2 regions of the Massilia sp. DD77 genome follow, and region 2 is predicted to be linked to the other one. Evidence: riboswitches for the same ligand, from Rfam matches in the RefSeq annotation. Region 2 holds a riboswitch; the other holds the start of a gene.
The links. Region 2 has a riboswitch for thiamine pyrophosphate ahead of thiC (phosphomethylpyrimidine synthase ThiC). Riboswitches for the same ligand answer to the same signal wherever they lie in the genome.
Positions count from the first base shown of each region.

Region 1 (15,451 bases), on a different contig from region 2:
TTCCACTTCGACCGCCCCGCACCCGCGGAGGAATCCGCGACCGCGCCACATGGCGCAGTGACGATGCAGCGCCGCGCCCTCCAGCGCGACGAGGGCAGCCCATATGGTCTGAACCTGACGCCGCGCATCAACTGGAACCTGGAGGAGGGCGATACGCTCACCTGGCAGTCGCTGGTCAATCACAACCGCAACAGGTACCACGGCCATGTCGTCACCGACACCCTGTTCGGTCCGCGGCCGCTGTACGACGCGCGCGACATGCGCTCGACCGGCCGCAATACCATCGCGCGCACCGACCTGAACTGGGTGCGCAAGCTGGGCGACGGCGCCAGGCTGGACCTCAAGCTGGGCCTGAACGGCCTGCGCAGCAAAGGCCTGTACCGCGAGCAGGACGACAGCCTAGGGCTGCGGGCGCGCGATTCCACGGTGTGGAGCGCGACCCGAGAGCGCGGACTGTCCAGCACCGGCAAACTGTCCATGCCCTGGCGCACCGGTCATGCGCTGGCGATGGGCTGGGACGGCGGCTATAGCCTGCGCGACGATGCGCGCATCGAACACGAGGTCTTCCCGCTGACCGGCCGCGTCGTCGACCCTGACGAAGCCTATGAAGCGCGCGTCAAGCGCCTGGCGCTGTTCGCCCAGGACGAATGGAACCTGGCGCCGCGCTGGTCGATGTACGCCGGCCTGCGCTGGGAAGGGCTGGACACCACCAGCGAAGGCAGTACCTTCTCCACCGTCAGCCGCCGCAACAGCGTCTGGAGTCCGTTGGCCCAGACCCTGTACAAGCTGCCGGACAGCCGCGACCAGTTGCGCCTGGCCCTGACCCGCACCTACAAGGCGCCCGGCGCCAGCAGCCTGATTCCGCGCCGCTTCACCACGCCGAACAACAGCCAGACCGAACCCGACTTCCGCGGCAATCCGGATCTCCAGCCCGAACTGGCGACGGGCATCGATGCCTCCTACGAGCACTACTGGGCCGAGAAGGCGCTGCTGAGCGCCAGCTTCTCGGTGCGCCGCATCCGCGATTTCACGCGCCAGGGCCTGATCCTGGAGAATGGACGCTGGATCCAGACCCCCGTCAACGACGGCAGCGCGCGCACGCGCAGCCTGGAACTGGAAGCCAAGTTCCCCTTGTCGGCGGTGATGAAGGACGTGCCGGACCTCGACCTGCGCGCCAGCATTGCGCGCAACTGGTCGCGGGTGGACGCCGTGCCCGGGCCGGACAACCGGCTCGACCAGCAGACGCCGCTGTCCGGCACCCTGGGGGTCGACGTCAAGACGTTTGGGGGCAAGCTGACCGCCGGATCCAGCTTCGCCTTCAAGAGCGGCGGTCCGGTGCGCATCAACCTCAACCAGCTGGGCTACCAGAGCGTGCGGCGCGACCTCGACGTCTACACGCTGTGGAAGTTCAATCCGCAGTACCAGCTGCGGGTGGCGCTGTCGAACCTGCTCGGCCAGGATTTCGTGTCCGACGCGCGCTACCTCGCGGCCGACGGCGGCTCGCTGCGCCGCACGATGGTCTTCCCGGGCACGACGATGGCGCGGGTGACGCTCGAGACGCGCTTCTGACGCGCGCCGGCCGCCGCGAGCAGCAATCCGGCGGCCAGCATCGCGGCGAACGGCGGTTCGCTCACCGGCGGCGGCACGATGGCGAAGCTGGTCTGCTCCGTCCACAACCAGGTGTCTTCATAGCTGAAGAAGGGCGGCCGGAAACCGGTCTCGCCGCGTTCGACATGGCTCAGGCCCGTGATCGTCTTCGAAGAAGCAATCGTGGCCTCGTCGGAGTAGCCCCATTCGACATCCATGAAGAGTTCGCCGCTGCCGAGCGCGTAATTGAACCGCTTGAGTTCGCAGCGGGCGCCATAGCAGCCGCCTTCGGGACGGCTGAAATAGTCGTAGCCGTTCCAGAAGAAGCCATCGAGCTCGGCGAGTTCGAGCATGCCGTCCCGGTCCGCATCGCTCCCCCGGAAGGCGCCGTCGAGCCGCATGACGGGATCGAATCGCCCCGTTTCCTGGACCAGGAAGCCGGTATAGCTGAAGTTCCGCCAATCTTGCGCCTGGAGCGGCGGGGCAAGGCAGGCGGCTGCGGCGAACAGGGACGACAGGACGCGTTTCCACATGGTTTCCTCCATCGGGACGTCGAACGGAACAGTGCGCAAGCGGCTGGTCCAGACTAGCAAAATCCGCCTGCGCCAGCCATCCGCGCGCAGGCGTGCGCGCGCGGGCGTTGGAAACGGACCACGACAGTAAGGCCCCGTCAATACGCCTGAAAACCACCTCACCCCAACTCAACAAGGCTATACTCGCGCTTTGTTTTTTTCATCCAGGGGAACGTCTTGTTCAAATCCATCGTCCTGCCCGTTGTCTTGATGGGCGCAGCGAGTATCGCCATCGCCGACGAAGGCCAGTGGCAGCCGCACCAGCTGCCGCAGCTGAAATCCGAACTCAAGCGCATCGGCATCACCATGCCGGCCGAGAAGCTGGCCGACCTGACCAAGCATCCGATGAGCGCCATCGTGTCGCTGGGCGGCTGCTCGGCGTCCTTCGTCTCGCCCGACGGCCTGGTGGTCACCAACCACCACTGCGCCTATGGCGCCATCCAGCGCAACTCGACCCCTGAGAAGAACCATATCGTGAACGGCTTCCTGGCCAAGACCCGCGCCGAGGAGCTGCCGGGCGGCCCGAACACGCTGGTGTACGTGACCGAGAAGGTCGAGAACGTGACCGACCGCGTGCTCAAGGGCCTGTCGCCGACCATGTCCGGCCGCGAGCGCCACGAGCTGGTCGAGTCGCGCGTCAAGGCGCTGATCGCCGAATGCGAGACCGACAAGTCGGTGCGCTGCTCGGTGCCGGCCTTCCACCGCGGCCTCGAGTACTACCGCATCAAGCAGCTGATGATCCGCGACGTGCGCCTGGTGTATGCGCCGTCCGACCGCATCGGCAACTTCGGCGGCGACATCGACAACTACGAGTGGCCGCGCCAGACCGGCGACTACGCCTTCCTGCGCGCCTACGTGGGCAAGGACGGCCGCCCGGCCGACCCGTCGCCCGATAACGTGCCCTACAAGTCGAAGGACTTCCTGGTGGTCTCCGCCGAGGGCCTGAAGGCCGGCGATCCGATCCTGCTGGCCGGCTATCCGGGCCGCACCAGCCGCTACAAGCTGCCGTCGGAAATCCGCTTCGCGCGCGATGTCGACTTCCCGGCCAAGGTGGCCACCATCACCGCCGACCTGTCCGTGATCGCCGCCGCCACCATGGGCAACCCGGCCTGGAACGTGCGCTACGCCAGCGTCGACAAGAGCCTGAACAACGTCCTCAAGAAGACCCAGGGCCTGCTCGACGGCTTCGCGCGCAAGGACATCGCCGCCATCAAGGACGTGCAGGACGCCGAATTCCGCGCCTGGCACAAGCAGCATGGCAACGGCGCGAAGAAGCTGCTGGCCGAACTGGATGGCGTGATCGCCGCCGAGATGGCGCAATCGCGCCAGGAAGCGGCGTGGCTGAAAGCGACCCACAGCGACCTGCTGAAGAGCGCGCGCACCCTGTACCGCCTGGCGCTGGAGCGCCAGAAGCCGGACGCCCAGCGCGAAAGCGGCTACCAGGAACGCGACCTGTCCTTCATCAAGGCGCGCCTGACCCGCCTCGAGCAGTCCTTCGTGCCGCAAGTCGACGAGGCCCGCTACGGCGCCGCGCTGCAGCGCTATGCGCGTATCGACGCCAAGGTCCGCCCGCAAGGACTGGACGCGCTGCTGCCGGCGCCCGCCGCACTCAATGCCATGTATAAAGCGAGCGAGCTGTCGGACACCGCCAAGCGCCTGGCCTGGATCGGCAAGGACCCGGAAGCCTTCCGCAAGTCGGGCGACCCCTTCATCCAGCTGGCCGTGCGCCTGCACGATACCGGCATGGCGCTGGAGGACAAGCGCAACGAGATCGACGGCAACCTGGAACGCGTGATTCCCCAGTACATGACCGCCGTCATCGCCTGGAAGAAGTCGCAGGGTAAACCGGTGTATCCGGACGCGAACTCGACCCTGCGCGTGACCTACGGCACCGTGGCGCCCTATGCGCCGCGCGACGGCCTGCTCAAGGGCCCGTTCACGACCGTCGAAGGCATCACCGAGAAGGCGAGCAACAAGGAACCCTTCATCGTCCCGAGCGCGCTGGGCGAGGCGATCAAGGCCAAGCGCTACGGCGTGTTCAAGGACCCGGTGCTGAAGACCGTGCCGGTCAACTTCCTGTCGAGCGCCGACACCACCGGCGGCAACTCCGGTTCGGCGGTCATGAACAAGCGCGGCGAACTGGTGGGCCTGAACTTCGATTCGACCTATGAATCGATCACCAAGGACTGGTACTTCGACAGCGCCATCACGCGCGCGATCCACGTCGACATCCGCTACATGCTGTGGGTGATGAAGGAAGTCGACCGTGCCGACAACCTGCTCAAGGAAATGACGGTCAAGTACCCGAAGAAGTAAGCGGGCGACCAGTTTGACCGGGCCGCGGCGACCACCTCGCCGCGGCCTTTTTGCTTCCCGACTCCGCTGCCTATACACTGTCGCCGCATGAACGACTTGCTCCAACTGGGCCCGTTGGCCACCACGCCGCTGGAACTGATCTCCTTCCTGCTCGCGGTCACGACCGTCGTGCTCAACATCCGCCAGAAGCACTGGGCCTGGCTGTTCTCGATCGCCTCGTCCGCCACCTATGCGGTGGTGTTCTACGAGGCGCGCCTGTACGGCGACATGGGATTGCAGTTCGTGTTCATCGGGGCCTCGCTGTGGGGCTGGTACCAGTGGCTGCATGGCGCCGGCGATGGTGCGGATAAGGCGCCGCTGGTGGTCACGCGCCTGGACCGCAAGGGCTGGGGATGGTCGCTGGCCGCGTGGCTGGTCGGCTTCCTGCTGCTGTCGACCTTCCTCGACCGCTACACCGATACCGACGTACCGCATGCGGACGGCTTCCTGACCGCCGGCAGCCTGGTCGGCCAGCTCCTGCTGGGCCGCAAGAAGGTCGAGAACTGGCATGTCTGGATCGTGGTCGACATCCTCTACGTCGGCCTGTACGTCTACAAGGGCCTGATGCTGACCGCCTTCCTGTACGCCGTGTTCGTGCTGCTGGCCTGGACCGGCCTGCGCGCCTGGGGCAATATCGCGCGGAGGGATGCATGACGCCCGTTCAACGCATCGCGATCCTTGGCGCCGAATCGTCCGGCAAGTCGACCCTGTCGGAAGCCCTGGCTGCCCATTACGGCACCGTGTGGGTACCGGAATACCTGCGCGAGTTCGTCGACACCCAGGGCCGCGTGCCCTACGAGCACGACCAGTTCGGCATTGCCCGCACCCAGCGCGAACGCGAGCAGGCCGCGCTGGAGCGCGCGAACCGCTTCCTGTTCTGCGACACCACGCCCCTGATGACGGCGCTCTACAGCCGCGTGTATTGGGGCAGGGTGGATGCGGGGCTGGCGCAACTGGAAGCGTGCCACGACTACGACCGCACGTTCGTGACGGCGCCCGACAGTCCGTGGGAACCGGACGGGCTGCAGCGCGAATCGGAAGCGGTGCGCCAGATGGTGCACCGGATGCTGCTGGAGACGCTGGACGCAAGGGCCATCCCTTACATCCTGCTGGAGGGGAGCCTGCCGCAGCGGCTGCGGCAGGTGGAGGGGCTGCTGGGTCCCGCCTAGCGTTTAGAAATCAAACTGGGCCGACACGCGGAAGGTCCGCGGCGCGCCGGGCAGCAGGTAGCCGCCCAGCGCCTGCGTCACGTCGCGCCAGTAGAACTTGTCGAAGGCGTTGTCGACGCGGGCGCGGATCGTGGTGTGCACGCCGCCCAGGCGCAGCGCATACGAGCCGCCGAAACCCGCCACGTGATAGCCCGGCACCGTCACCCGGTTGCTCGGGTCGAAAGCCTTGTTGCCCGAGTACTGCCACAGCGCGTCCAGCTTCAGGCCCGGCAGCTGCGGCAGCGCGTATTCCACCCAGGCGGCCGAGCGGAACTCGGGCACGTTGGTGACGCGCTTGCCTTCCACCGCCGGGTCGCCGGTGCCGTTCTGCTCGGCGTCGAGCCATGAGGCCGATACGCTGTAGCTCAGGTTCTGGGTCGCCTTGCCCTGGGCCGTCAGCTCGATGCCGCGGTGGCGCTGCTCGCCGGCGCGTACGAAGGCGTTGGCGCCGTCGATGTATTCCAGGCCCTGCTTGACCTCGAACAGGGCCGCGCTCACCATCATCTGCTGGTTGACGATGCCTTTCACGCCGAACTCCGCCTGCTTCGAGCGGCTTGGGGGCAGGGCCGCGTTCTGGTTCGCGGTTTCCATGGGCGCGATGCCGCCGTATTGCAGGCCGTGGACCAGCGAGCCGTACACCGACCAGTCGAGCGAGGGCTTGTAGACCAGGGCCACGCTCGGCAGCACGAAGGAATCCTCGGCATGCACCCAGGGCAGCTCGAGCTCGGCCAGCTCGTCGCGCTTGAGCTTGACGTAGCGCGCGCCGGCATGCAGCGTGAGCATCGGCGACAAGCTCACCACGTCCTGCACGAACAGCGAGCTTTCCTGGTTGGCGCGGCGCTCCATCACGGGGCCGGTGCGCGGGTTGCCCGGCGCGGGATCGACGACCAGGTTCTGGTAGATGTTGCTGTAGCCGGCGTAGTCGTAGACATAGGCGCCGAAGCTGTCGTGGCGCTCCGCATAGCCCGCGCCCAGGTTGAGGGCGTGGCGCAGGCTGCCGGTGGCGAAGCGGCCCTGCACCAGGGCCTGGATGCCGAACGGGGTCTTGCGCTCGCCGACGCTCTGGTAATCGTAGACGTCGTAGTCGCCGTTCGAGCAGTAGCCCGGATAGAAGCCCTCGGCCTCGTTGCTGCAGCCGTAGGGGAAGGCGGTGTAGTCGTCGCGCTTGAACCAGTGCTTGTTGGCGGTGACGGTGGCGTTCCAGTCCGGGCTGAAGCGGTACTCGAAACGCAGGCCCAGGTTGCTGCTGTCGGTGTCGACCGGGCGGGTCCAGGGCTGGGCGTTGAGCAGGGTCTTGGCCGACACGTTCGCCGGCAGGACTTCGTTGCGGATCAGCTGGTAGCCGGGCGCGGTGACCTGCGACTTGTGCTGGTGGTCGACGTCGAGCTGCAGCAGGGCATCCGGCGAGATTTGCCAGTCGAAGGCGGCGGAGACGAACTGGCGCTCGCCGTCGGCGCCGCGCACGTACGATTTCAGGTCCTCGGCGGCGGCGTTCAGCCGAAAGCCGAAGCGGCGGTCTTCGAAACGTCCGCCCAGGTCGATGGCGCCGTACAGGGTGCCGCGCTCGCGCGCCTCGACGGTGACGGAGCGCAGGGGCGCCGCGGTCGGGCGCTTGGTGACGAAGTTGACCATGCCGCCCGGCGCGGCCACACCCGCCTGCAGGCCGGACAGGCCGCGCAGGATCTCGAAGCTTTGCTTGTTCTCGAGCGGGATCTGGGTGTCGCCCGGAATGGCGACCATGTCCTTGCGGTAGCTGGTGGCGTTGTCGAGGGCGAAGCCGCGGATGGAGAACTGCTCGGCGTAGCCGACCGCGTTGTAGGCGTCGCCGACCGAGGCGTCGAAGCGTACGGCCTCGGTGGCGTTGCGCACCGACAGGTCCTGGAGCTGGCCCAGGGTCATCGCGGTGATCGAGGCAGGGGTGTCCAGCAGGGGTGTGTCGGAGAAGCCGCCGATGACGGCGCGGTCGGTGGCGACCCATTTGCTGCCGGTGACGACGACCGACTGGACCTGGTCCTGCGCGGTTGCGGAGAAGGCCTGCAGGATGGCGCAGGCAAGGGCGGTGTGTTTCAGCGTGAAATTCATGGTGTGCTCGTCTTCGCGCGCCACGGGGCGCGCTGCTTTTTAAAAGCCGGAGCCAACGTGGGGGAAGGGCAAACAAGGAGGGAACTGCGTTGCGCTTTCCTTCGCTGGCATTATCCAGATCAGGTACGAAGGGTATGTCTCACCCGGAACGTTGGTTCCAGGACCCCTAGCGAAGGCGCGAGTGTAGCACGTCCGTGCGGGACGTGGTGGAAGTGGCAATGCGCGTCAGTCCAGACGGTAGGGTTGGCGGCTCCGCCGCCGATGCGTTCGACGGGCGCCGGACCGGACGCGGCGGGCGAGGCGAGCGTATCCCCGCGGCGGCGGCGCCGGCTGCGCGCCCCGGCCAACCCTGCGCTTATACGGCCAGCTCGAGCACCTTGCGGCTGACCTCGAGCGTGACGCCGCGATCCTCGCCCAGCTTGGTGAGACGGTGCGCCTCCAGCGCCGCCAGCACCGGTTCGACGTTCTCCTTGCCCAGCCCATAGCCCGACAGCCTGGTCGGCACACCCACGCTCTCGAAGAAGGCCTCGGTGCGTTCGATCGCCGCATCGATGCGCGCGTCTTCGTCACCATCCGTGAGATTCCACACGCGCGCCGCGTACTGCAACAGCTTGGCGCGCTTGGCCTCGCGCCGCACGCGCAGCATGGCCGGCAGCACCACGGCCAGGGTCTGCGCGTGGTCCAGGCCATACAGCGCGGTCAACTCGTGGCCGATCATGTGGGTGGCCCAGTCCTGCGGCACGCCGACGCCGATCAGGCCGTTCAGTGCCAGGGTCGCGGTCCACATCAGGTTGGCCCGCACGTCATAGTTCTCCGGCTCGCTCAGGGCCTTGGGGCCGTCCTCGACCAGGGTCAGCAGCAGGCCCTCGGCGAAGCGGTCCTGCACCTTGGCGTCGACCGGCGTGGTCAGGTACTGCTCCATCACGTGCACGAAGGCGTCGACCACGCCGTTGCCGACCTGGCGCGCCGGCAGGCTGTAGGTCTTGGTGGGGTCCAGCACCGCGAAGCGCGGGAACACGTGGCGCGAGGCGAAGGCGCGCTTTTCCAGGGTGGCCTTGCGGGTGACCACCGCCGCCGAATTCATTTCCGAGCCGGTGGCCGGCAAGGTCAGCACGGCGCCGAAAGGCAGGGCCGCGTGGATGTTGGCCGCACGCTGTTCGAAGATGCTCCACGGGTCGCCGTCGAGCAGGGCGCCCGCGGCGATGAACTTGGTGCCGTCGATGACCGAGCCGCCGCCCACGGCGAGCAGGAAGTCGACGCGCTCGGCGCGCACCAGTTCGATGGCCCGCATCAGGGTTTCGTAGGTGGGATTCGGTTCGATGCCGCCGAATTCGAGCACAGTGTGCCCGGCCAGCGCGGTCTTGACCTCGTCGTAGACGCCGTTGGCGCGAATGCTCCCGCCGCCGTAGAGCATCAGGACGCGGGCGCCTTCCGGCACCAGGGTGGACAAGGTGGCGATCTGGCCCTGGCCGAACAGCACCCGGACCGGATTGTGGAAATCGAAGTTATGCAAGGCGAACCCCTCTTTGTAATCAAGCAAATCAGACAAAGAGGGGATTATCGCCGAATCGCGCCGGCGCCGCCTTTATGCCTCGGCAGTGGCCGTCGCCGTGGCCTGGCCGGCGCTGGCCGCCTGGTGCTGCACCATGTGGCGCAGCAGGGTGCTGCGGGTGGAGTCGCCGATGGCGCGCCAGTGCTCGCGCCGCTGCGCCGCGCGCTTGCGGTGCTTGGACGGCATGTCTTCCAGCGGCTTGAGGTAGAAGGGCAGGCGGATCAGGAAGCTGCGCTCGTCCTTCTCGGTGCCGCCCAGGATGCGCCAGAAGCCGTCGTAGGCGTTCTCGAAGTGGCGGGTGTCCTGCGGATCGTAGGCGATGTGGGCGGTGCAGCGGATCGCCACCACGCGGTCCATGCCCAGCGCCTGGGCCACGCCCTGCATCGCGGCAAAGCAGAAGAAGCTCGGCGAATTATTGGGGAAGACCTTGTCGAAGGCCTCGAAGGCGGCGCCGGAATCGGCCCAGCGGCCCTGGTTGCGGCTCAGGAAGGGCACGGTCGGCATGTCCACCCCGACCATGGCGCCGTCGACCCAGGTATAGGACAGGCGGTGCAGGTACTGGCCGTCGGCCACCAGCGAAATGGTCAGGTCGCCCTCGGCGTCGTGGCGCGGCGCCATCTCGAGGCGCAGGACGAAGTGGTGTTCCTCGCCTTCGTGCTGCCAGAGGTTGAGGCCGCCGCCGCCGTACACGGCGTCCTTATACGCGCTGTTGAAGCGGGCGTCCTCGAAGCGGTAGTGCGACAGCACGCATTGCACGCGTTCGCGCGCGCTCAGGCCGCGCATCAGGAAGTCGCGGTCGCCCAGGTGGTCGAAGGGATCGCCGTTGGGCGAGGCTTCGGCGAAACGGCGGATCAGGTCCAGGCGGCTCAGCGCCTGGTGTTCGCGCCAATAGCGCAGCATGCGCAGGCGGCGGGCAATGCCGTGCACGGGATTCGGAAGGTGAGCGATGTTCATCGGACGCTCCAGTCGGCGTAAAGTGTCGGCCGCCACAACAGGACGGCCAGTCTTTATCACGCGTCCACACGACGTGGACGTGCTCGGCGGAATGTTAATTCCGCTTTGCAATTATCCGCTGAAACGCTAACTCGTGCCCGGATGAAACGAATAGAGTGGTGGGGAACCAACGAAACGGGACGTGTTCATGGTCTGGTCTCTCTCTCGCATGTTGACTTTTTGTTTTTGCCAGGCAGGCACTACAAGACTACCATGTTTGTGCGGCGACAGGCTTCTAAATCATCACCGATAATGCGCGGACCGATGCAGACCGGAGGTGGCGATGGTGTATGAACTCTATTATTGGCCCGGCATCCAGGGGCGCGGGGAATTCGTCAGGCTGGCGCTCGAGGAGGCCGGCGCCGACTATGTCGACGTGGCGCGGCGCGAAGGGGGCATGGACCTGCTCACCGCCGCCCTCGACACCGGGGAATACCCGTCCTTCGCGCCGCCTTTCCTGAAGGCCGGCGAGATGACGGTGGGGCAAGTCGCCAACATCCTGATGTACCTGGGCGAACAGCACGGCCTGGCCCCGCGCACCGACCCCGGCCGCCTGTGGGCCCACCAGCTGCAGCTGACCATCGGCGACCTGGTGTCGGAAGTCCACGACACCCACCATCCGATCGCCACCTCGCTCTACTACGAGGACCAGAAGCCGGAAGCGCTGCGGCGCGCCGCCGACTTCGTCGAGACGCGCATCCCCAAATTCCTCGGCTACTTCGCGCGCATCCTGACCAACCCCGAACCGCGCGACTTCCTGGTCGGCGACAAGCTGAGCTACGTGGACCTGTCGCTGTTCCAGGTCATCGAGGGCCTGCGCTACGCCTTCCCCAAGGCCACGCGGCGCATGGAGCGCGAGTACCCGGCCCTCACCGCCTTGCGCGACCGGGTGGCGGCGCGGCCCAACATCGCGGCCTACCTGGCATCGAAGCGGCGCATTCCCTTCAACCAGAACGGCGTCTTCCGCCACTACCCCGAGCTGGACCAGTAGGCTTGCTCAATCCCACTGCGGCCCGAAGTCCGGGCTGACCAGGCGCTCGCCGCGGTCGAGGGCGTCGAGGGCCGCCAGGTCTTCCGGCGCCAGGGCCAGCGCGGACGCCTCCAGGTTGCTCGCCAGGTGCGCGCGCCTGGTCGAGGACGGGATCACCGCATGGCCCTTGGCCAGCAGCCAGGCCAGGCTCACCTGGGCCGGCGTCGCCTTGTTGCGCGCCGCGATGGCTGCGATCACCGGGTCGTCCATCACCTTGCCGTAGGCGAGCGGCATGTAGGCCGTCAGGTGGATGCCGGCTTCCCGAGCGAAGGCCGCGAGCGCGCGGTTCTGCAGGTACGGATGGAACTCGACCTGGTTGGTGGCGATGTTGGCGGCGCCGGCGGCGGCGATCGCCTCGCGCATCAGCGCGACCGGGAAGTTCGAGATGCCGATCGCGCCGGTCAGGCCGGCTTCGCGCGCGGCCAGCAAGGCCCCCATCGTTTCCGCGACCGGCGCCGCGGCGCCGGGCGAGGGCCAGTGAACCAGGGTCAGGTCGACCCGCTCGAGGCGCAGCTTGCGCAGGCTTTCCTTCAGGCTGGCGCCGAGCTTGCCGGCGGCCAGGTGCTCGGTCCAGATCTTGGTGGTGACGAAGACCTCGTCGCGGGCGACGCCCGATTCGGCGAGGGCCTGGCCGACCTCGGCCTCGTTGCCGTAGATCTGGGCGGTGTCGATGTGGCGGTAGCCCAGTTCCAGGCCGTTGCGCACGGAATCGATGGCTTGTTGGCCCTGGAGGCGGAAGGTGCCGAGGCCGAGTTGCGGCATGTGCATGGTGAATCCTTTCTGACGTGGTTTTTCTGACGTAATCAATGGGTAACGACGCCGCGGCCGGCTTCGAGCCTGGCGGGCACGCCGTCGCGGCGGTCCAGCCAGCCGGCGAGGGTGGTGAGCAGCAGAGCGCCGACCACGACCAGGGCGCCGATCCAGGGCGTGGCCATCAGGCCCAGCTTCGCCACGATCAGGCCGCCGCCCCAGGCGCCCAGCGCGATGCCGACATTGAAGGCGGCGATGTTCAGGCCCGATGCCACGTCCACCGCCTGCGGGGCGTCGCGTTCGGCACGCTGCACCACGTAGACCTGCAGGCCGGGCACGTTGCCGAAGGCGACCGCGCCCCAGGCCAGCACGGTGAGCAGCACCAGCGGCTTGCTCGGCGCGGTAAAGCTCAGCACCAGCAGGACCAGGGCCAGCAGGGCGAACACGATCTGCAGGGCGCCGACCGGCCCCTTGCGGTCGGCCAGCTTGCCGCCCCAGATATTCCCGGCCGCGACCGAGACGCCGTAGACCAGCATCACCAGGCTGACGGTGCCGGCCGCGAAGCCCGCGACTTCCTGCAGGATCGGCGCCAGGTAGGTAAAGGCGATGAAGGAGCCGCCGTAGCCGAGCGTGGTCATGGCGTAGACCAGCAGCAGGCGCGGCTTCTTGAGCACGGCGAGCTGGGTCAGCAGGCTCGATGGCGGGCTGCCGGCGATGTTGGCGGGCACCAGGATGGCGCTGCCGATCATCGCGATCACGCCGAGCAGGGACACGGCCAGGAAGGTGGCCTGCCAGCCGAAGTGCTGGCCGATGAAGGTCCCGAGCGGCACGCCGGTCACCAGGGCCACGGTCAGGCCGGTGAACATCAGGGCGATGGCGCTGGCGGCCTTTTCCTTCGGTACCAGGCTGGTCGCGATGGTCGAGCCGATCGAGAAGAACACGCCGTGGGCCAGGCCGGTGAGCACGCGGGCCGCCATCAGGGCGCCGTAGTTCGGCGCCATCCAGGCGACCAGGTTGCCGAGCGTGAATAAGGCCATCAGGCCGAGCAGCAGCTGCTTGCGCGGCACGCGGCCGGTGAGGGCGGTCAGCACCGGCGCGCCGACGGCCACGCCCAGGGCGTACAGGCTGACCAGGAGGCCCGCCGACGGGACCGAGACGCCCAGGCTGGCGGCGATGGTGGGAATCAGGCCGACGATGACGAATTCCGTCGTGCCGATGGCGAAGGCGCTCAACGTGAGCGCCCAGAGTGCGAGAGGCATGGTGTTTTCCTTGTGGTGCATTGACGAGGCCTGCAGTGTGCCGTGCTGGCGAGCAAGGAAAAATGGGCGGACGTACAATATACTTTTGATCTGGAGTCACGAATGATCGATGTAGATGCCTTGATTGTATTCTCCGCTGTCATAGATGCTGGCTCTTTCTCGGCCGCGGCGGAACGTCTGGGGCAGACACCTTCGGGCGTCTCGCGCACCATCTCGCGCCTGGAGGAGAAGCTGGGCATGGCCCTGATGCGGCGCACCACCCGCCGCCTGCAACTGACCGAGGAAGGCACCTGGCTGCTGGGCCGCGCGCGCAGCCTGCTGGCGGACCTGGCGCATACCGAGGCGGAAGCGGCCGCGCGCCGGTCCCAGCCCGCGGGCCTGGTGCGCGTGAACGCCGCCACGCCCGCGCTCGACCACTTGCTGGCGCCCCTCGTCCCGGCCTTCCTGGATGCCTATCCGCTGGTGCAGCTGGAGCTGGTCAGCGGCGAGACTTATGTCGACCTGATCGAGGAACGGGCCGACCTGGCGATCCGCATCGGCGCGCTGCCCGATTCGACCCTGAACGCGCGCCGCCTGGGCTGGAGCCGCCTGCGCGTGCTGGCCGCGCCCGGCTACCTCGAACGGCACGGCGCGCCCGCCACGCCGGCCGGGCTGGAGCGCCACCGCTGCCTCGGTTTCGCGGCCCCGGCCTCGCTCAACACCTGGCCCTTGCGGCACGAGGGCGCGGAGGGCTGGACCATCACGCCGGCGGTGACGGCCACCAGCGGCGGCACCCTGCGCGAGCTGGCGCTGGCGGGGGCGGGCATCGTCTCGCTGTCGGACTTCCTGACCCGCGGCGACTTGGCCGCGGGCCGCCTGGTCGAGGTGCTGCCCGGGCACAGCCTAGCCTGGGGCCAGCCGGTGTGGGCGGTGTTCTACAAGCAGGGCGCGCTGGCGCCGCGGGTGGCGGCCCTGGTCGACTTCCTGGCGGCGCGCCTGGGCGAGCTGCTGGAGCGCTGAGCCTTGTGTCAGAATACCGGCCTGGATGACATCGACACGTGTATGGAAAAGCTGATTTCGGCATTGCGCCGGCTGTACCTGCCGGCGGACGGACCATCGCTGGAGGCGCTGATGCGCCACCTGCGCGGGGAGGAGACGCTCGCCGTTTCACTGGCCACGGACGGGGGCATGGCCCGCGCCGTCCGTATCCCTTTCAGCAAGAGCGGCAAGAGCGGAGACCCGGAGGCGCACTGGACGCGGCTGTGCGCGGCCGCCAACGCCCTGCAGCAGGAGCTGGACTTGCCGGCGCCGGCGGTGAGCATCGGGGGCGACGGCGCCTACGGCCTGTGGCTGTCGCTGGAGCAGCCGGCGCCGGTGGCGCAGCTGGCCGAATTCGTGGCGTTGCTGCGCGCGGACTACTTCCCCGAGGCCGAACTGGACACCGGCCGGCTGTTCGATCCGGTGGAACTGCCGCCTTGCCTGCACCGCGCCAGCGGCAAGTGGGCGGCCTTCATCCATCCCGGCATGGGCGCATCCTTCGCCGACGAGGAAGGCCTGGACATGGCGCCTCCGGCAACCGGGCAGGCCGCTTTCCTGGAAGGACTGGAACAGATCGGCCCGGCGCAGTTCGGCCAGGCGCTGGCCAGGCTGCGTCCATCCGCGCCGGCGCCGTCAGCTGCGGCGCCGGCCCCTGCGCCGGCCCCTGCGCCGGCGCCGCGTGCTGCGGCAGCCGAGGGCTTGCTGCTCAAGGACGCCACCCTGGAAGACATCGTGGCCCACTTGCACGCCCTGAATATCGAGCCGACTTTCCGCCACATCCTGCCCCGCTGAGACGTGGCGAACTTGCCACAGTTTCTTTCGAGGAAACAAATTTTTCTTGAAAGAATGCACTTTTGACACGTCCGATGCTATCCTGTAGGAACCATCCTACAGGAAACATCCTATGTCCAGCCGCCTTCGCACCCGCCGCATCAGGCCGACCGGTTCGTCGAAACGTATCCGGCTGGCCGCGCTCGCGCTGATCGCGGCGGCGGCCACGGGCGCCGGCGCCGCGGCCTGGATCTCGGAGCCGAGCGTCCACGCGG
Region 1 covers NZ_JBAMDH010000004.1:1,218-16,668, reverse strand. The annotation lists gene V7778_RS02745 (TonB-dependent receptor plug domain-containing protein) at 1-1,569, shown strand, start outside; gene V7778_RS02740 (hypothetical protein) at 1,479-2,120, opposite strand; gene V7778_RS02735 (S46 family peptidase) at 2,337-4,475, shown strand; gene pnuC (nicotinamide riboside transporter PnuC) at 4,563-5,168, shown strand; gene V7778_RS02725 (ATP-binding protein) at 5,165-5,683, shown strand; gene V7778_RS02720 (TonB-dependent siderophore receptor) at 5,687-7,804, opposite strand; TPP riboswitch at 7,884-7,982, opposite strand; gene V7778_RS02715 (iron-containing alcohol dehydrogenase) at 8,160-9,317, opposite strand; gene V7778_RS02710 (DUF535 family protein) at 9,390-10,310, opposite strand; gene V7778_RS02705 (glutathione S-transferase) at 10,633-11,340, shown strand; gene dkgB (2,5-didehydrogluconate reductase DkgB) at 11,347-12,147, opposite strand; gene V7778_RS02695 (MFS transporter) at 12,183-13,388, opposite strand; gene V7778_RS02690 (LysR family transcriptional regulator) at 13,491-14,387, shown strand; gene V7778_RS02685 (hypothetical protein) at 14,430-15,197, shown strand; gene V7778_RS02680 (PEP-CTERM sorting domain-containing protein) at 15,310-15,451, shown strand, end outside.
Region 1: it holds a riboswitch for thiamine pyrophosphate, as region 2 does, so the genes downstream of both, V7778_RS02720 (TonB-dependent siderophore receptor) here and thiC (phosphomethylpyrimidine synthase ThiC) in region 2, are expected to answer to the same signal.

Region 2 (15,451 bases):
AGAACAAGGCCTGGGCCGACTTCTCGCAATACAACAACAAGGTCGAACTGGCCGGTCCGGGCGTCGGCGTGCTGTCGACCGTGCCGATGGGCGGCGGCATCGAAGGCGCGATCAGCGTGGGCGGCGTGGCCTATGCCGCCGGCGCCATGGAAGGCTCGCCGGTCAAGAGCGCGAGCGGCGCCCTGGCCGACTTCGGCATCGGCGACAAGGTGAACAACGCGATGGCGGGCAAGGTCTGCCTGATCCAGCGCGGCTCGATCGACTTCGCGGTCAAGGTGCAGAACTGCCAGACCAGTGGCGGCGTGGGCGCGATCGTGTATAACAACGTCGCAGGCGCCTTCGGCGGCACCCTCGGCACCACCGTCACGAACATCCCGTCGGTGACCGCGTCGGACACCGACGGCGCGGCGATGAAGGCCAAGCTGGGCCAGAGCGCGACCGTGACCGTGAAGGCGACCAACTACGCCTACTACGACGGCACCTCGATGGCGACCCCGCACGTGTCGGCCGTGGCGGCGCTGGTGTGGAGCTACAACACCAGCTGTACCGCGGCGCAGATCCGTACGACGCTGAACAACAGCGCGCTGGACCTGGGAGCGGCCGGACGCGATACCAAGTTCGGTTATGGCCTGGTGCAGGCGAAGGCTGCCCATGACCGCCTGATGCAGCTGGGCTGCGGCAAGTAATCGCGCTTGCGCCATGAAAAAAGGACGCCCCGGCGTCCTTTTTCATTTCGCAAGCAGATCCAGCGACATCTTCCGCTCCGCCGGGTCGGGCTCGCCGGTTTCGCGAAACCCGGCTTTTTCGTACAGGGCGAAAGCGCCCGCATTCCCATGCCGCACGCTCAGCCGCACCGCGCGCGCGCCGCGCGACCTGGCCCAGCCAATCGCCTCGTCCAGCAGGGCCATGCCTACGCGCCGTCCACGCGCTTCGGGCGCCACCCACATCTGGAACAGGTTCACGACCGCGGGATCGTCCCCGTCGGCCTTGGCCCACACCAGCCCAACGGGCTGGCTGTCCATCTCTGCCACCAACGGACAGTCGATGCCCGCCGTGGCGGAACGCACCATGCGCTCCGACCAGGTTTCCAGCGGATAGGCTTCCTCTGTCGCCAGCGTGCTGCAGAAAGCCTCGGGCGCCTCGCCCAGCGAGCGCAGTCGGATGGCGCGGTAGGCCGGCCATTCATGGGCCTGGAAGCGGCGGATGACGAGCGATCTGGAGTGCATGTCCATAAAAGACCTGGAAGAATGGAAAAGCCCATTCTATCCGTCAATCCTGTTCCCAGGAATCACCTCCCCTGCGCTCGCGGCGGCGCGCGATCCGGCCCTGGGTCGTGAAGCCGATCAGTCGCGCCACGACGGCCGCCAGGTACATCAGTCCGACCAGCATCTCGACGCTGGCCAGGGCCCGCGCGTGCGGTGTGAGAGGAATCACGTCGCCGATGCCGGTGCTCGACAGCAGGGCGAAGCTGAGGTAATTCAGCTCGCTCCAAGTGCGGGGCGCGGCGGCATTGACGGCCGCGGCGAAGGTGCCGGGCTGCAGCTCCTGCACCAGGATGTACAGATGGGTAAAGCCCCAGGCCAGCAAGGTGAAGGTGGCGGCCGCCGCGAACAGCTCGTCGGTGGTGGCGCGCTGGTCTTCCATCATGTAGGCGACCAGGCTGAGCGCCGCATAGAAATAGAACAGGGCCTCCAGCCCCGAGGACCAGGGCAGCAGCACGGGCAGGTCGAACAGCGACTGCAGCACCAGCAGGATGATGATCGGCACCGCCAGCGCCACGCTGACCCGGGTTTCGCCGGGCGTGCGCCGCACCATGCGGATGGTAAAGGCCAGCACCACGATGCCGAAGGCGTTGAAGGTCACGTGGCTTTCCGGCGTGCGCTCGATAAAGGGATACAGCAGCATCCCGGTGAGCTGGACCAGCAGCAGGATCGCGGACGGGTGCCCGCGGGTATGGATGAACAGGCGCGTGTTTCGCATGGCGTGGAGCAAGCGGAAGTCTGGATGCGCCTATTGTAGGTTCACTGCGGCCCGAACAGTGTCCCGAATGCGCGTGCGGCCTCGCCGGCAGCGGCCGGATCGCCGTTGCCGTAGACGCTGGTGATCGCCGCCACCATGTCCGCCCCACGCGCCACCAGCGGCGCCGCGTTGGCGGGCGTCATGCCGCCGATGACGACGATCGGCACGCCGATGCGCTCGCGTGCGCGGTCGAGCAGTCCGGGCGGCGTGACGAAGCTGTACTTCTTCACCGGGGACGGATAGAAGCCGCCGAAGGCGACGTAGCTGGCGCCCGCTTTCTGGGCCGCCAGCGCCAGGTCGAGCTCTCCGTAGCAGGAGGCGCCGACGATCTTGTCCCGGCCCAGCAGCGCGCGCGCCTGCGCCACCGCCAGGTCGGTGTGCCCCACGTGCACACCGTCGGCGTCGATGTCGCGGCACAGGTCGATGTGGTCGTTGACGACCAGCTGGCGGCCGCGCCGGCGGCACAGGGCCAGCAGCGCCTGCGCCTGCTCGAGGCGCAGCGCCGGAGCCGCGTCCTTGTGGCGGTACTGCACCAGCGCAGTACGGGCGGCGGTCAGCGCGGCATCGGTGGCGGCCAGCAGCCGCTCGGTGTCATCCCAGTTGGGGGTGACCAGGTACAAACCTCGCATGAATCAAATCCTTTCAGGTGGCGGGGAGCATGCGGCGCGGGATGCGCTGGCCCGGCGCGATGGCGAAGGCCTGGTCCAGGGTGCGGTAGGTATAGGCCTGGGCCCGCGCCAGGGCGGACTCCATCTCCTCGCCCAGGGCCAGGCGCGCCGCGAGGGCGGCGGCCAGGGTGCAGCCGCTGCCATGGTATTCATGGGGCAGGCGCGGCCAGCCCCAGGTGCGGATGTCGGCGCCGCCGCGCAGCCAGCGGTTGACCACCAGGTTGCCGTCCGTATGGCCGCCGGTAATCAAGACGTGCTCGCAGGGCAGCTCGCCCAGGGCTGCCGCCTCGGGCAGGTTGGGCACCACGATCGTGGCCAGCGCCAGCAGTTCGCGCAAGGCGGCGGCCGGATCCCCCTTGCCCAGCGCCTGGCCATGGCCGCTGGCCAGCACCGGATCGAGCACCACCGGCAGGCCGGGATGGCGTTCGCGCAGGCGCCTCACGACGACCGCGATCGCCTCGGCGTTGGCCGCGCTGCCGGGAATGCCGATCTTGACCGCGTCGATCCAGCAGGCCTTGAGCAGGGGCTCGGCCTGGCGCAGCACCATGCTGCTGGCCACCGGCTCGGCGTCGATCACGCGGTTGTTGTCCTGGACCGTCAGGGTGGTGGCCACCGGCAGCGCGTGCACGCCCTGGGCGGCGATAGCCAGGATGTCGGCGGCCAGGCCGGCCCCGCCGCTGGGATCGAGCCCGGCGAACACCAGTACGTTGGCGCTCACGGGGTAATCTTCCCTTCAACCGGCGACGAGGGCGACGCGGCGAAGCGCTTCGGCATCCGGCCCGCCAGGAAAGCCTCGCGGCCGGCCTGCACCGCGTGCTTCATGGCGCGCGCCATGCGCACCGGATCGCGTGCGGCGGCGATCGCGGTGTTCATCAGGACGCCGTCGCAGCCCAGCTCCATGGCGATGGCCGCGTCCGAGGCCGTGCCCACGCCGGCGTCGACCAGCACCGGCACGGTGGCCTGCTCGATCACCAGGCGCAGGTTCCACGGGTTCAGGATGCCCATGCCCGAGCCGATCAGCGAAGCCAGCGGCATCACGGCCACGCAGCCGATCTCCTGCAGGATGCGCGCCTGGATCGGGTCGTCGCTGCAGTAGACCATGACGTCGAAGCCATCCTTGACCAGGGTTTCGGCCGCCTTCAGGGTTTCCGGCATATGCGGAAACAGGGTTTTCTCGTCGCCCAGCACTTCCAGCTTGACCAGCTTGTGGCCATCCAGGAGCTCGCGCGCCATCTGCAGCGTGTAGACCGCGTCCTTGGCGGTGTAGCAGCCGGCCGTATTCGGCAGGATGGTGAATTCGGACGGCGGCAGCACGTCCAGCAGGCTGGGCGCGTTCGGATCCTGGCCGATGTTCACGCGGCGGATCGCCACCGTGATGATCTCGGCCCCGGCGGCCAGTGTGGCCTCGCGGGTCTGGTCCAGGTCGCGGTACTTGCCGCTGCCCACCAGCAGGCGCGAGCTGTAGCTGCGGCCCGCGATGGTGAGTACGTCGTCGTTCTTCATGTCGGTCATAGCATTCATTGTTTGTCTCCTCTCAGCCGCCACCGATGGCGCGCACGATATCCACTTTGTCCCGGGCCGCCAGGCGGCGCTGCGGCCACTGCGGGCGCGGCACCACTTCGCGGTTGACCGCCACGGCGATGCCCTGCCCGGCCAGCCCGAGCTCGGCCACCAGCTCCTGCAGCGACTGCGCTTCAGGCATGCTCCAGGGTTTGCCGTTCACGATAATCTCCAGCATGGCTCATACCTCGCGGTAGAGCTGGGCGCCGTTGCGCACGAATTCGATCGCCTTCTCTTCCATGCCCCTGGCCGCATACTCGCGCACTTCCTGGGTGATCTTCATCGAGCAGAAGTGCGGGCCGCACATCGAACAGAAGTGCGCCACCTTGGCCGAATCCTTGGGCAGGGTCTCGTCGTGGAATTCGCGCGCCTTGTCGGGGTCCAGGCCCAGGTTGAACTGGTCTTCCCAGCGGAATTCGAAGCGCGCCTTGGACAGCGCGTTGTCGCGCAGCTGGGCGCCCGGGTGGCCCTTGGCCAGGTCGGCCGCGTGGGCGGCGATCTTGTAGGTGATGATGCCGTCCTTGACGTCGTTCTTGTCGGGCAGGCCGAGGTGCTCCTTGGGTGTCACGTAGCACAGCATGGCGGTGCCGTACCAGCCGATGTTGGCGGCGCCGATGCCCGAGGTGATGTGGTCGTAGCCTGGCGCGATGTCGGTGGTCAGCGGGCCCAGGGTGTAGAACGGCGCCTCGTGGCACTGCTCCAGCTGCAGGTCCATGTTCTCCTTGATGAGATGCAGCGGCACGTGGCCCGGGCCCTCGATGATGGTCTGGACGTCGTGCTTCCAGGCGATCTGGGTCAGCTCGCCCAGGGTCTTGAGCTCGGAGAGCTGGGCTTCGTCGTTGGCGTCGTAGATCGATCCGGGACGCAGGCCGTCGCCCAGGCTGAAGGACACGTCGTAGGCCTTCATGATCTCGCATATGTCCTCGAAGTGCGTGTACAGGAAGGATTCCTTGTGGTGGGCCAGGCACCACTTGGCCATGATCGAGCCGCCGCGCGAGACGATGCCGGTCAGGCGGTTGGCCGTCATCGGCACATAGCGCAGCAGCACGCCGGCGTGGATGGTGAAGTAGTCGACGCCCTGCTCCGCCTGCTCGATCAGGGTGTCGCGGAAGATTTCCCACGTCAGGTCCTCGGCCTTGCCGTTGACCTTTTCCAGCGCCTGGTAGATCGGCACGGTGCCGATCGGGACCGGGCTGTTACGGATGATCCACTCGCGCGTTTCGTGGATATGCTTGCCGGTGGAGAGGTCCATCACCGTGTCGGCGCCCCAGCGGATGGCCCAGGTCATCTTTTCGACTTCCTCGCCGATCGAGGAGGTCACGGCCGAATTGCCGATGTTGGCATTGACCTTCACCAGGAAATTGCGGCCGATGATCATGGGCTCGACTTCCGGGTGGTTGATGTTGGCGGGGATGACGGCGCGGCCGCGCGCCACTTCGCTGCGCACGAATTCCGGCGTGATCTCGTCGGGGATGCTGGCGCCGAAGGACTGGCCGGGATGCTGGCGGCCCAGCAGGTCGGCCACCCGTTTGCCCATCGGGCCGGAGGCGTGCAGGGAGGCGATGTATTCCTTGCGGCGCATGTTCTCGCGCAGGGCGATGAATTCCATCTCGGGCGTGACGATGCCCTGACGCGCATAGTGCATCTGGGTGACGTTTTTCCCCGCGCGGGCGCGGCGCGGAGTGCGCTGCAGCGAGAAGCGCAGGGGCTCCAGCGCCGGGTCGGCCAGGCGCGCCTGGCCGTACAGCGAGCTCGGGCCGGTCAATTCCTCGGTGTCGCCGCGCTCCAGTATCCAGGGTGAGCGCGGCGTGCCCAGGCCGCTGCGGATATCGATCGCGGCGCCCGGGTCGGTATACGGACCGGAAGTGTCGTAGACGTAGAGCGGCGGATTCGGTTCGCCGCCAAAGCTGGCCGGCGTGGGCGACTGGCTGATCTCGCGCATCGGCACGCGGATATCCGGCCGGCTGCCTTCGATATAGACCTTGCGGGAATTCGGGAGGGGAGCGATCGCCGCCTGGTCCACCTGGGCGGTGGCGGAATCGAATTTTAACGGTGCGTTCATGTGGCTCCTTTGCTGCGTTTGCTCTCAGGAGCCAGCAAAGGAGTGTGCCGGGATGCGCAGGCACGGCACGGACGTGCGGCGCTGCGGCGATTCCGACTGCTTCCCTTCGCTGGCATTATCCAGATCAGGTTCGGAGGGTATTTCTCACCCGCGTGTCGCACTTGCGACAGGCAGGACCCCTAGCGTGTGCCACCTTGCGGTGGACGGGCCGAATTATAACGGCTTCTACTCTATAATGGTTCTTTTCGCAAAATCTTTACGCCACCACATCATGGAATTAGCCAAGTCTTTCGAGCCAGCGGACATTGAACAATACTGGCGCGCCGAATGGGAACAGCGCGGTTACTTCACCGCGAGCATGGACGAGGGCAAGCCGTCGTTCAGCATCCAGCTGCCGCCGCCGAACGTGACCGGTACCCTGCACATGGGCCACGCGTTCAACCAGACCGTCATGGACGGGCTGACGCGCTATTACCGCATGCGCGGCCATAACACCGCGTGGGTGCCGGGCACCGACCACGCCGGCATCGCGACCCAGATCGTGGTCGAGCGCCAGCTCGACGCCCAGAAGATCTCGCGCCACGACCTCGGCCGCGAAGCCTTCCTCGAGAAGGTCTGGGAGTGGAAGGAAAAGTCGGGCAACACCATCACCGGCCAGATGCGCCGCCTGGGGGCCTCGGCCGACTGGACCCGCGAATACTTCACGATGGACGAGACCCGCTCCAAGACCGTGGTCGAAGTCTTCGTGCGCCTGTTCGAGCAAGGCCTGATCTACCGCGGCAAGCGCCTGGTCAACTGGGACCCGGTGCTGGGCACCGCCGTGTCCGACCTCGAGGTCGATTCGCAGGAAGAAGACGGCTCGATGTGGTATATCAACTATCCGCTGGCCGATGGCTCGGGCCAGCTGACGGTCGCCACCACCCGTCCCGAGACCATGCTGGGCGACGTCGCGGTCGCGGTCGACCCGACCGACGAACGCTATACGCACCTGGTCGGCAAGATGCTCACCCTGCCGCTCACCGGCCGCCAGATCCCGGTGATCGCCGACAGCTACGTGGACAAGGAATTCGGCACCGGCTGCGTGAAGATCACCCCGGCCCACGACTTCAACGACTATGCGGTCGGCCAGCGCGCCAAGCTCGAGCCGATCAACATCTTCACCCTGGACGCCAAGATCAACGAGAACGGCCCGGCGCAATACCAGGGGCTGGACCGCTTCGCCGCGCGCAAGCAGATCGTGGCCGACCTCGACGCCCAGGGTTTCCTGGCCGAGGTCAAGCCGCACAAGCTGATGGTGCCGCGCGGCGACCGCACCGGCGTCGTGATCGAGCCGATGCTGACCGACCAGTGGTTCGTCGCCATGAGCAAGCCGGCGCCGGAAGGCACCTTCAATCCGGGCAAGTCGATCACCGACGTGGCCCTGGAAAAGGTCGCCAGCGGCGAGATCAAGTTCGTGCCCGAGAACTGGACCACCACCTATAACCAGTGGCTGGGCAACATCCAGGACTGGTGCATTTCGCGCCAGTTGTGGTGGGGCCACCGCATCCCGGCCTGGTACGACGAGCTTGGGAATATCGTGGTCGCGCGCGACGAGGAAGAAGCCAAGGCCAAGGCGCAAGCGCAAGGCATCACCGGCGAACTGCGCCGCGACGACGACGTGCTCGACACCTGGTTCTCGTCGGCGCTGGTGCCCTTCTCCACCATGGGCTGGCCGGAGCAGAGCAAAGATATGTCGATGTTCCTGCCGTCCTCGGTGCTGGTGACCGGCTTCGACATCATCTTCTTCTGGGTGGCGCGCATGGTCATGATGACCACCCACTTCACCGGCAAGGTGCCGTTCGAGACCGTGTACGTGCACGGCCTGGTGCGCGACTCGCAGGGCCAGAAGATGTCCAAGTCGAAGGGCAATACCCTCGACCCGATCGACCTGATCGACGGCATCGACGTCGAAACGCTCGTCGCCAAGCGCACCACCGGCCTGATGGACCCGCGCGCCGCGGAGAAGATCGCCAAGGCCACCCGCAAGGAATTCCCGGACGGGATCCCGGCCTTCGGCACCGACGCCGTGCGCTTCACCATGGCCAGCTATGCTTCGCTGGGCCGCAACATCAACTTCGACCTCGGCCGCTGCGAGGGCTACCGCAACTTCTGCAACAAGCTGTGGAACGCCACCCGCTTCGTGATGATGAATACCGAGGGCAAGGACTGCGGCAAGCCTGAAGAGGCGGACCTGTCGCAGGCCGACCGCTGGATCGTCTCCTTGATGAACCGCGTCGAGCTGGACGTGGCGAAAGGCTTCGCCGACTACCGCTTCGACAACATCGCCAGCAGCATCTACAAGTTCGTGTGGGACGAGTACTGTGACTGGTACCTGGAAGTGGCCAAGGTCCAGGTCCAGCAGGGTACGGAGGCGCAGCAGCGCGCCACCCGCCACACCCTGCTGCGCGTGCTGGAAGTGATCCTGCGCCTGGCGCACCCGATCATTCCCTTCGTGACCGAAGCCCTGTGGCAGGCCATCGCGCCGCTGGCCGGCAAGGGAGCGGGCGAAAATCGCGACAGCATCATGATGCAGCCCTACCCGCTGGCCGACACCTCCTTCGTGAGCGAGGAAGCGGAAGCCTGGATGGACCAGCTCAAGGCCCTGACCGACGCCACCCGCAACCTGCGCGGCGAGATGTCGCTGTCGCCGTCGGTGCGCGTGCCCCTGTTCCTGGAACCGGGCAACGCCGAGGACCGCGCCCGCATGGCGGTGTTCGCTCCCTACATCCAGTCGCTGGGCAAGCTGCAGGAAGTGCAGATCGTCGACGCGCTGCCGGATTCGCCGGCCGCCGTGTCGATCGTCGGCACCACCAAGCTGATGCTCAAGGTCGAGATCGACGTCGCCGCCGAGCGCGAGCGCCTGTCGAAGGAGATCGCGCGCGTGCAGGGCGAAATCGCCAAGGCCAACGGCAAGCTGTCGAACGAAAGCTTCGTGGCGCGCGCCCCGGCCGCCGTGGTCGCGCAGGAGCAGGAACGCGTGGCGAACTTCTCGGCTACCCTGGCCAAGATGGAAGAACAGCTGGCCAAGCTGCCGGCCGCCTGATACGCAAGGCGATGCAACGAAAACGCGGCCCGTGCGGCCGCGTTTTTTATGGTGAGGGTGTGAAGCTACTCCAGGTTCTTCCACCACGCATGCCCCGCATGCGGCTGCTTCAGGTGCAGCGGCTCCCCCATCTCGGGCGTGGTCAGCGCCACGCCCTGCTGCTGCGCCAGCGCGGCGATGCGGTCGAAAGGCTCCTGCCAGCGATGCAGGCCCAGGTCGAAGGTGCCGTTGTGCACCGGCAGCAGCCACTTCCCTTTCACGTCCAGGAAAGCCTGCAGGGTTTCCTCCGGCTGCATGTGCACGTCCGGCCACTGCTTGTCGTAGGCGCCGGTTTCCATCAGGGCCAGGTCGAAGGGTCCGTACTTGGCGCCGATCTCCTTGAAGCCGTCGAAGTAGCCGGTATCGCCGCTGAAGAACACACGCAGGTCCTGGTGCAGGATCACCCACGATGCCCACAGGGTGGAGTTAGCGTCGCCCAGGCCGCGCCCCGAGAAGTGCCGTGCCGGCGTGGCCACGAAGCGCACGCCGCCCACTTCCGTGTCCTGCCACCAGTCGAACTGCCGCACCTTGGCGCGCTCCACGCCCCAGCCGATCAAGCGGTCGCCCACGCCCAGCGGCGTCAGGAAGACCGAGGTCTTGGCGGCCAGCGCCATGATGGCGGCGTGGTCCAGGTGGTCGTAGTGGTCGTGCGACAGGATCACCGCCTTGATCGGCGGCAGGTCGGCGATGCCGATCGGTGGCGCATGGAAGCGCGCCGGCCCGGCCCACTGCACCGGCGAGGCGCGTTCGGAAAACACCGGGTCGGTCAGGTAGAACTCGCCGCCCAGCTTGATCAGCATGGTCGAATGGCCCAGGCGGTACAGGATGTTGTCGGGCGCCGCCAGCAGCGCATCCCGGGTCAGGCCGCGCACCGGCACCGGCTGCAGCGGGACGGTGCCGCTTGGCTTGTCGAACAGGAAAGTCCACCACAGGCGCGCCATCTCGCCGAAGCTGGTCTTGCGCATGGGGACGGGATTGCGGAATTTCCCGTCCTGGAATTGCGGTGAACTGTGGGCGACGGCGGCCGGGGCAAGGGTGCAGTAGGTCATGGTCGATACCAATCCGAGGAAAAGGAGGGCGAGCAGGAAGCGCATGGTTGATCTTGACGCAAAATGTACACTACACAGTGTAGTTTATAGATTTGGGAAAGTAAACTACTGAGTGTAAAATTTGCGCATGAACGTTCCTACCCGCCTTACCGACCGCAAGCGCAGCGCCATCCTCGCCGCCGCGGCCGAACAGTTCCGCCAGCATGGCTACGAGACCGCCAGCGTGGATGGCATCGCCGCGCTCGCGCAGGTGTCGAAGCGCACCGTGTACAACCACTTCTCCAGCAAGGAGGAGCTGTTCGCGGCGACGATCACGCAGATGTTCGAATCCAGCGTCGGGATGCTGGAGCTGGGCTACCGGAGCGACCGCAGCCTGCGCGAGCAGCTCACGGAACTCATGCGCCTGAAGATGCGTTCGCTGGACGATCCGGATTTCATCGCGCTGGCGCGCGTGGCGGTCGGCGAGGCGATCCACGCCCCGGAGCGCGCCCTGCCCGTGCTGTGCCGCCTGGGGGAGCGCGAGGAAGGCGTGACGGCCTGGATCCGCGCGGCGCAGGCCGACGGCAAGCTCAAGCCGGGCGATCCGGCCTTTGCAGCCACCCTGCTGCAAGGCCAGGTGAAAACCTTCGCCTTCTGGCCGCAGATCGCGATGGGCGCCCCGCGGCTCGGGCCGGAAGAACAGGAACGGGTGATCGAGGCCGCGGTGTCGATGTTCCTGTCTTATTTCGCCGCCGCGACCGGCTGAGAGTACGGGCGGATCAATCCGAAGTCGCGCAGCACCGCCTTGACGATGGCCATGCGCGCACCGGTATCCCGGGGGCGCTTGATGTCGAGATTCAGCGCAAAGAAGTAGACCTCGTCTTTGCGTTCCAGGTAGCCCACCAGCCAGCCGAGCTGGGGCTGTCCTTCCTCGCCCAGTCCCGCCCAGCCGCTCTTCCCGCTCAGGCGGTAGTCCGGCGTCTCTTCCAGCACCAGCATCTCCTTGGCCAGCCGGGTCGTACGCGCCGACAGGCCGAGCTTCCCGGCATGGAAGCGGCGCAGGAAGGCGGCCTGCTCGTCGGCCGAGATGCGCAGGCCGCCGGTCAGCCAGAAGCGGTCGATGCCGCCGGAGAGGTCGCGATTGCCGTAGCCGAAGCGGTCGACATAGGACTGCATCCGCGCCGGCCCCACCCGCCGCGCCACTTCCTGGTAATACCAGATCGCCGAATGCTTCAGCGCCGACTCCAGGGTATGGTCGCGGGCCCACACCGCCGGCCACCAGGGCTGGCGCGGCGTGCGTACGCTGTCCCAGGCAAGGCCGAAGTCCTTGCCCTCGGCCAACCCGGTCTCGAGGGCGACCAGGGTGTGCGGGATCTTGTAGGTCGAGGCGGGCAGGAAGCGCCGCGCCGCGCGGTCCGGCGCATGGCGCCGCAGCGCGCCGCTTTGCCCGTCGAGCAGCACGAAGGTTCCTTCCACGTCCGCCTCGCGGAAGCGGGCGCCGATGTCGACGTCCGGCAAGGCGGAGTGGGCGGAGTGGGCGGCAGCCAGGAGCAGGAGCATGAGCGGGCGTGCGGCGCGCAGGAAGGCATGCATGCTGTCTCTCAGCTCAGTTGAAGCTGCCATAACCGCGCGCCATGGCCGCCGCGAAGATGGGGATCAAGGCGAACAGCGCCGCCTGGGCATGCAGGAGGTGCCGTACGCGCGCGACTTCGGTGTCGTCCGGGCGATGGCTCGCGCGGCGCCAGCGGATGAACTGGATGGTAGGGCGCGCCGACAGTGCGCCGACCCCCGCGAACGTCGCGATCTTGGCCCAGAAGAAGCCGTTATGTGCGTAATAGTCCCAGCCTTTGGCGGCGAAGACCGCGCGCGCGAATCCGATGGCGATCATGGCCATGGCGAACAGGCCGTACAGGCGGTCGATGCGCGCGGCCAGGGCGACCTGGCCGGTCGTCATGCCGGGCCTGACGACCGTCAGCTCGACGGCCAGTACGCCGAACAGGGCGAACATTCCCAGGTGATGCAGGACAGCGAGCAGCAAATCGGTCATCGCGTTCTCCGGTGAGCAACATTAATCAGGACGCAATGATATGCCGGGATGCGGTGCGTCTCAACCATCCCGGGACCAGCACCCGGCACGGGGTGACGACGGCGGTTTCCTTGAAACTTCATTCTCGGAAACGCGTATCGATCTAGCCGTGTTAGGATCGCTGCATGGACCGACGAACCGACTACAAGACCGCCCTGCTCATCGAGAACGTGATCCATGAAGCCGCCAGCAACGGCCGGCCGACCGTGGCACGCGAGCTGGCCGGCATGGGCGTGCCGCTCGAAGTGACCCTGCGCGTGCTGACCCGGCCCGCCGAGCGCCGCAACCAGCTCCCAAGCATCGACCTGCCCACCACTCCCTGAACCGTACGCCCGTCCAAAAATTGGAGGAAGTCCTCGGATTTCGCACCCACCCGCCACGGATGGGGTTTGCTACACTGGGCAGCACCAACAACAACACTGGAGACCCAAATGCGACACCTGATGCGCGTCAGCCTGATTGCCGCCCTGCTCGCGATGCCTGCCGCCTGGGCGCAAAACGCTTCGCCGGTCGGCACCTGGAAAACCATCGATGACGAAACCGGCAAGCCGAAGGCCCTGGTCCGCATCACGGAAGAACAGGGCGTCCTGACCGGACGTATCGAAAAGCTGTTCCGCCCCGCCAACGAAGACCAGAATCCGAAGTGCGTGAAGTGCGAAGGTGCGCTCAAGGACCAGCCGATGATCGGCCTGACCATCCTCTCGGGCCTCAAGAAGGACGGCAACGAGTACACGGGCGGCGAGATCCTCGACCCGGCCAAGGGCAAGACCTACAAGAGCAAGGCCAGCCTGAAGGATGGCGGCAGCAAGCTCGAAGTGCGCGGCTACATCGGCGCGCCGATGTTCGGCCGCTCCCAGACCTGGGTGCGCGACCAGTAAGATCACGAAGCGGCCCAAGCGGCCGCTTTTTCGTGGGCTTGGCGGCTTCGCCGCCGACCCTACGTCACCGCAGCGAAGTCCACACTGACGATGTTGCGCACGCAAGCATTTTGGCGGACGCATGATTGCGGCTATGCTAATGCCAAGACGACGTCATCCTGAGCCACCGAGCATGAATCCGCCACCGATCACGCACACCGCGCGGCCCTTCTTCCGGGGCCGGGCCATGCGCGTGCTGCGCCTGCTGAGCCTGGCCGGCGGCGTGTTCGGCATCCTCCTGCCGGCAGCCCTGCTGGCCTCCACCGCGCACGGTATCCCGGACGCGGCCGAACCCTATATTTGCCTGCTGGGACTGGCGCTGGCCTCGACCGGCTTCTTCCTGGTGGCCATGACGGGCCACCGCATGAACCGCTCGCCCGTGCTGCGCTCGTTCGCGGCGCTGATGCTGCTGGTGCCCTTCGGCGCCAGCGCGATCGTGATCTGGCATGGCGACAACCTGATGATGGTCTGCATCTGCGCCTATTTGCTGGTGCTGACCATCCTGCTCTACTTGAGCTTTATCCATCCCTTGATGGTCGTCCCCACGCCGCGTAAGGCGTCGCCTGCGCCGCCGAGCGGGCAGCCGGGCAAGCGGCGCTACAGCCAGCCGGCGTCGCGCGCCGTCCGGTAGGCTTCCACGCGGTTGCCCGCGCCCAGCTTGCTGATCGCTTCCGACAGGTAGTTGCGCACCGTTCCCTCCGACAGATGCACCTGGCGCGCGATGTCGGCGCTGCTGCGCCCTTCCCCCGCCAGCCGCAGCACCTGGCGTTCGCGCTCGGTCAGCGGATCGCTGCCGCCGCTCCAGCTCTCCACGGCCAGCTCGGGCGCGATCGCGCGGCCGCCCCCGTGCACCGTGCGGATCGCCTCGGCCAGCGCATCGGCCGGCGCATCCTTGAGCAGGTAGCCGCGCACGCCGGCTTCCAGCGCGCGCCGCAGGTAGCCGCTGCGCCCGAAGGTCGTCACCACGATCACCCTGGACGGCGACTTCGCCTCGCGCAGGCGCGCGGCCAGTTCCAGGCCGGTCATGTGCGGCATCTCGATGTCGGTCAGGACGATGTCCGGCGCCAGCTCGGCGCACAGGGCGAGCGCGTCGCGGCCGTTGCCGGCGCTGCCGACCACGTCGAAATCGGGTTCCAGGCGCAGCAAGGCGCTCAAGGCGCCCAGCACCATCTTCTGGTCTTCGGCGATCAGGATGCGGATCAATTGGCCACCTCGTTCGGGACATGCAGTTCGAGTTCGAGTCCGCCGCGCACATGCAGGGCGAGCCGGCCCCCGATGGCGGAGACGCGTTCGCGCATGCCGTCCAGGCCATTGCCGCGCCGGAGTCCCTCCTCGCTGCGCAACTGGCCGTCGTCGGCCACCCGCAGCACGGCAACGCGGCCTTCCTGGGCCAGCGACAAGCTGCAGCGGCGCGCATCGGCGTGGCGCACGATGTTGGTGACGGCTTCGCGCAGCGCCAGCGCCACCACGTGCTCGGCGGCGGGCGCCAGCGGGAAGCGCTCGACTTGCTCGGTGAGCGCGACGTCGGCCGCGGCCAGGCTGGCGCGGGCGCTCGCCAGCGCCTGCGCCAGGCCGCTCTGGCGAACGTCCGTGACCGCGGCGCGCACCTCGGCCAGGGCCTGGCGCGCGCTGGTTTCGATGTCGGCGATCTCGCGCGCGCAGGCATCCATGTCGCGCCGCGCCAGCTTGCCCGCCAGTTCGGCCTTGAGGGCGATCAGGGACAGCGAGTGCCCCAGCAGGTCGTGCAGGTCGCGCGAGATGCGCTCGCGTTCGGCGATGCGGGCGAAATGCTCGACCTCTTCCTGCTTGCGCAGCAGCTGGGCGCGCGACTGGTGCAGGCGGCGGTCCATGATGGCCGACATCGCCACCGGCAGGCCGACGGTCAGCACCGGCAGCAGGAAGGTCATGCGCATGAAATCCACCCGCAGCGAGACCAGGGACGCGAAGGCCAGGACCGCGAGCGCGATGGGAACCGCGCGGCGGGTGGTGG
Region 2 covers NZ_JBAMDH010000022.1:70,024-85,474, reverse strand. The annotation lists gene V7778_RS15000 (S8 family serine peptidase) at 1-686, shown strand, start outside; gene V7778_RS14995 (GNAT family N-acetyltransferase) at 729-1,232, opposite strand; gene V7778_RS14990 (ion channel) at 1,270-1,980, opposite strand; gene thiE (thiamine phosphate synthase) at 2,022-2,648, opposite strand; gene V7778_RS14980 (bifunctional hydroxymethylpyrimidine kinase/phosphomethylpyrimidine kinase) at 2,662-3,405, opposite strand; gene V7778_RS14975 (thiazole synthase) at 3,402-4,208, opposite strand; gene thiS (sulfur carrier protein ThiS) at 4,222-4,425, opposite strand; gene thiC (phosphomethylpyrimidine synthase ThiC) at 4,429-6,309, opposite strand; TPP riboswitch at 6,394-6,500, opposite strand; gene V7778_RS14960 (valine--tRNA ligase) at 6,581-9,391, shown strand; gene V7778_RS14955 (MBL fold metallo-hydrolase) at 9,457-10,524, opposite strand; gene V7778_RS14950 (TetR/AcrR family transcriptional regulator) at 10,607-11,224, shown strand; gene V7778_RS14945 (penicillin-binding transpeptidase domain-containing protein) at 11,200-12,051, opposite strand; gene V7778_RS14940 (DUF2214 family protein) at 12,065-12,505, opposite strand; gene V7778_RS14935 (hypothetical protein) at 12,670-12,867, shown strand; gene V7778_RS14930 (DUF2147 domain-containing protein) at 12,976-13,422, shown strand; gene V7778_RS14925 (hypothetical protein) at 13,595-14,092, shown strand; gene V7778_RS14920 (response regulator transcription factor) at 14,059-14,664, opposite strand; gene V7778_RS14915 (sensor histidine kinase) at 14,661-15,451, opposite strand, start outside.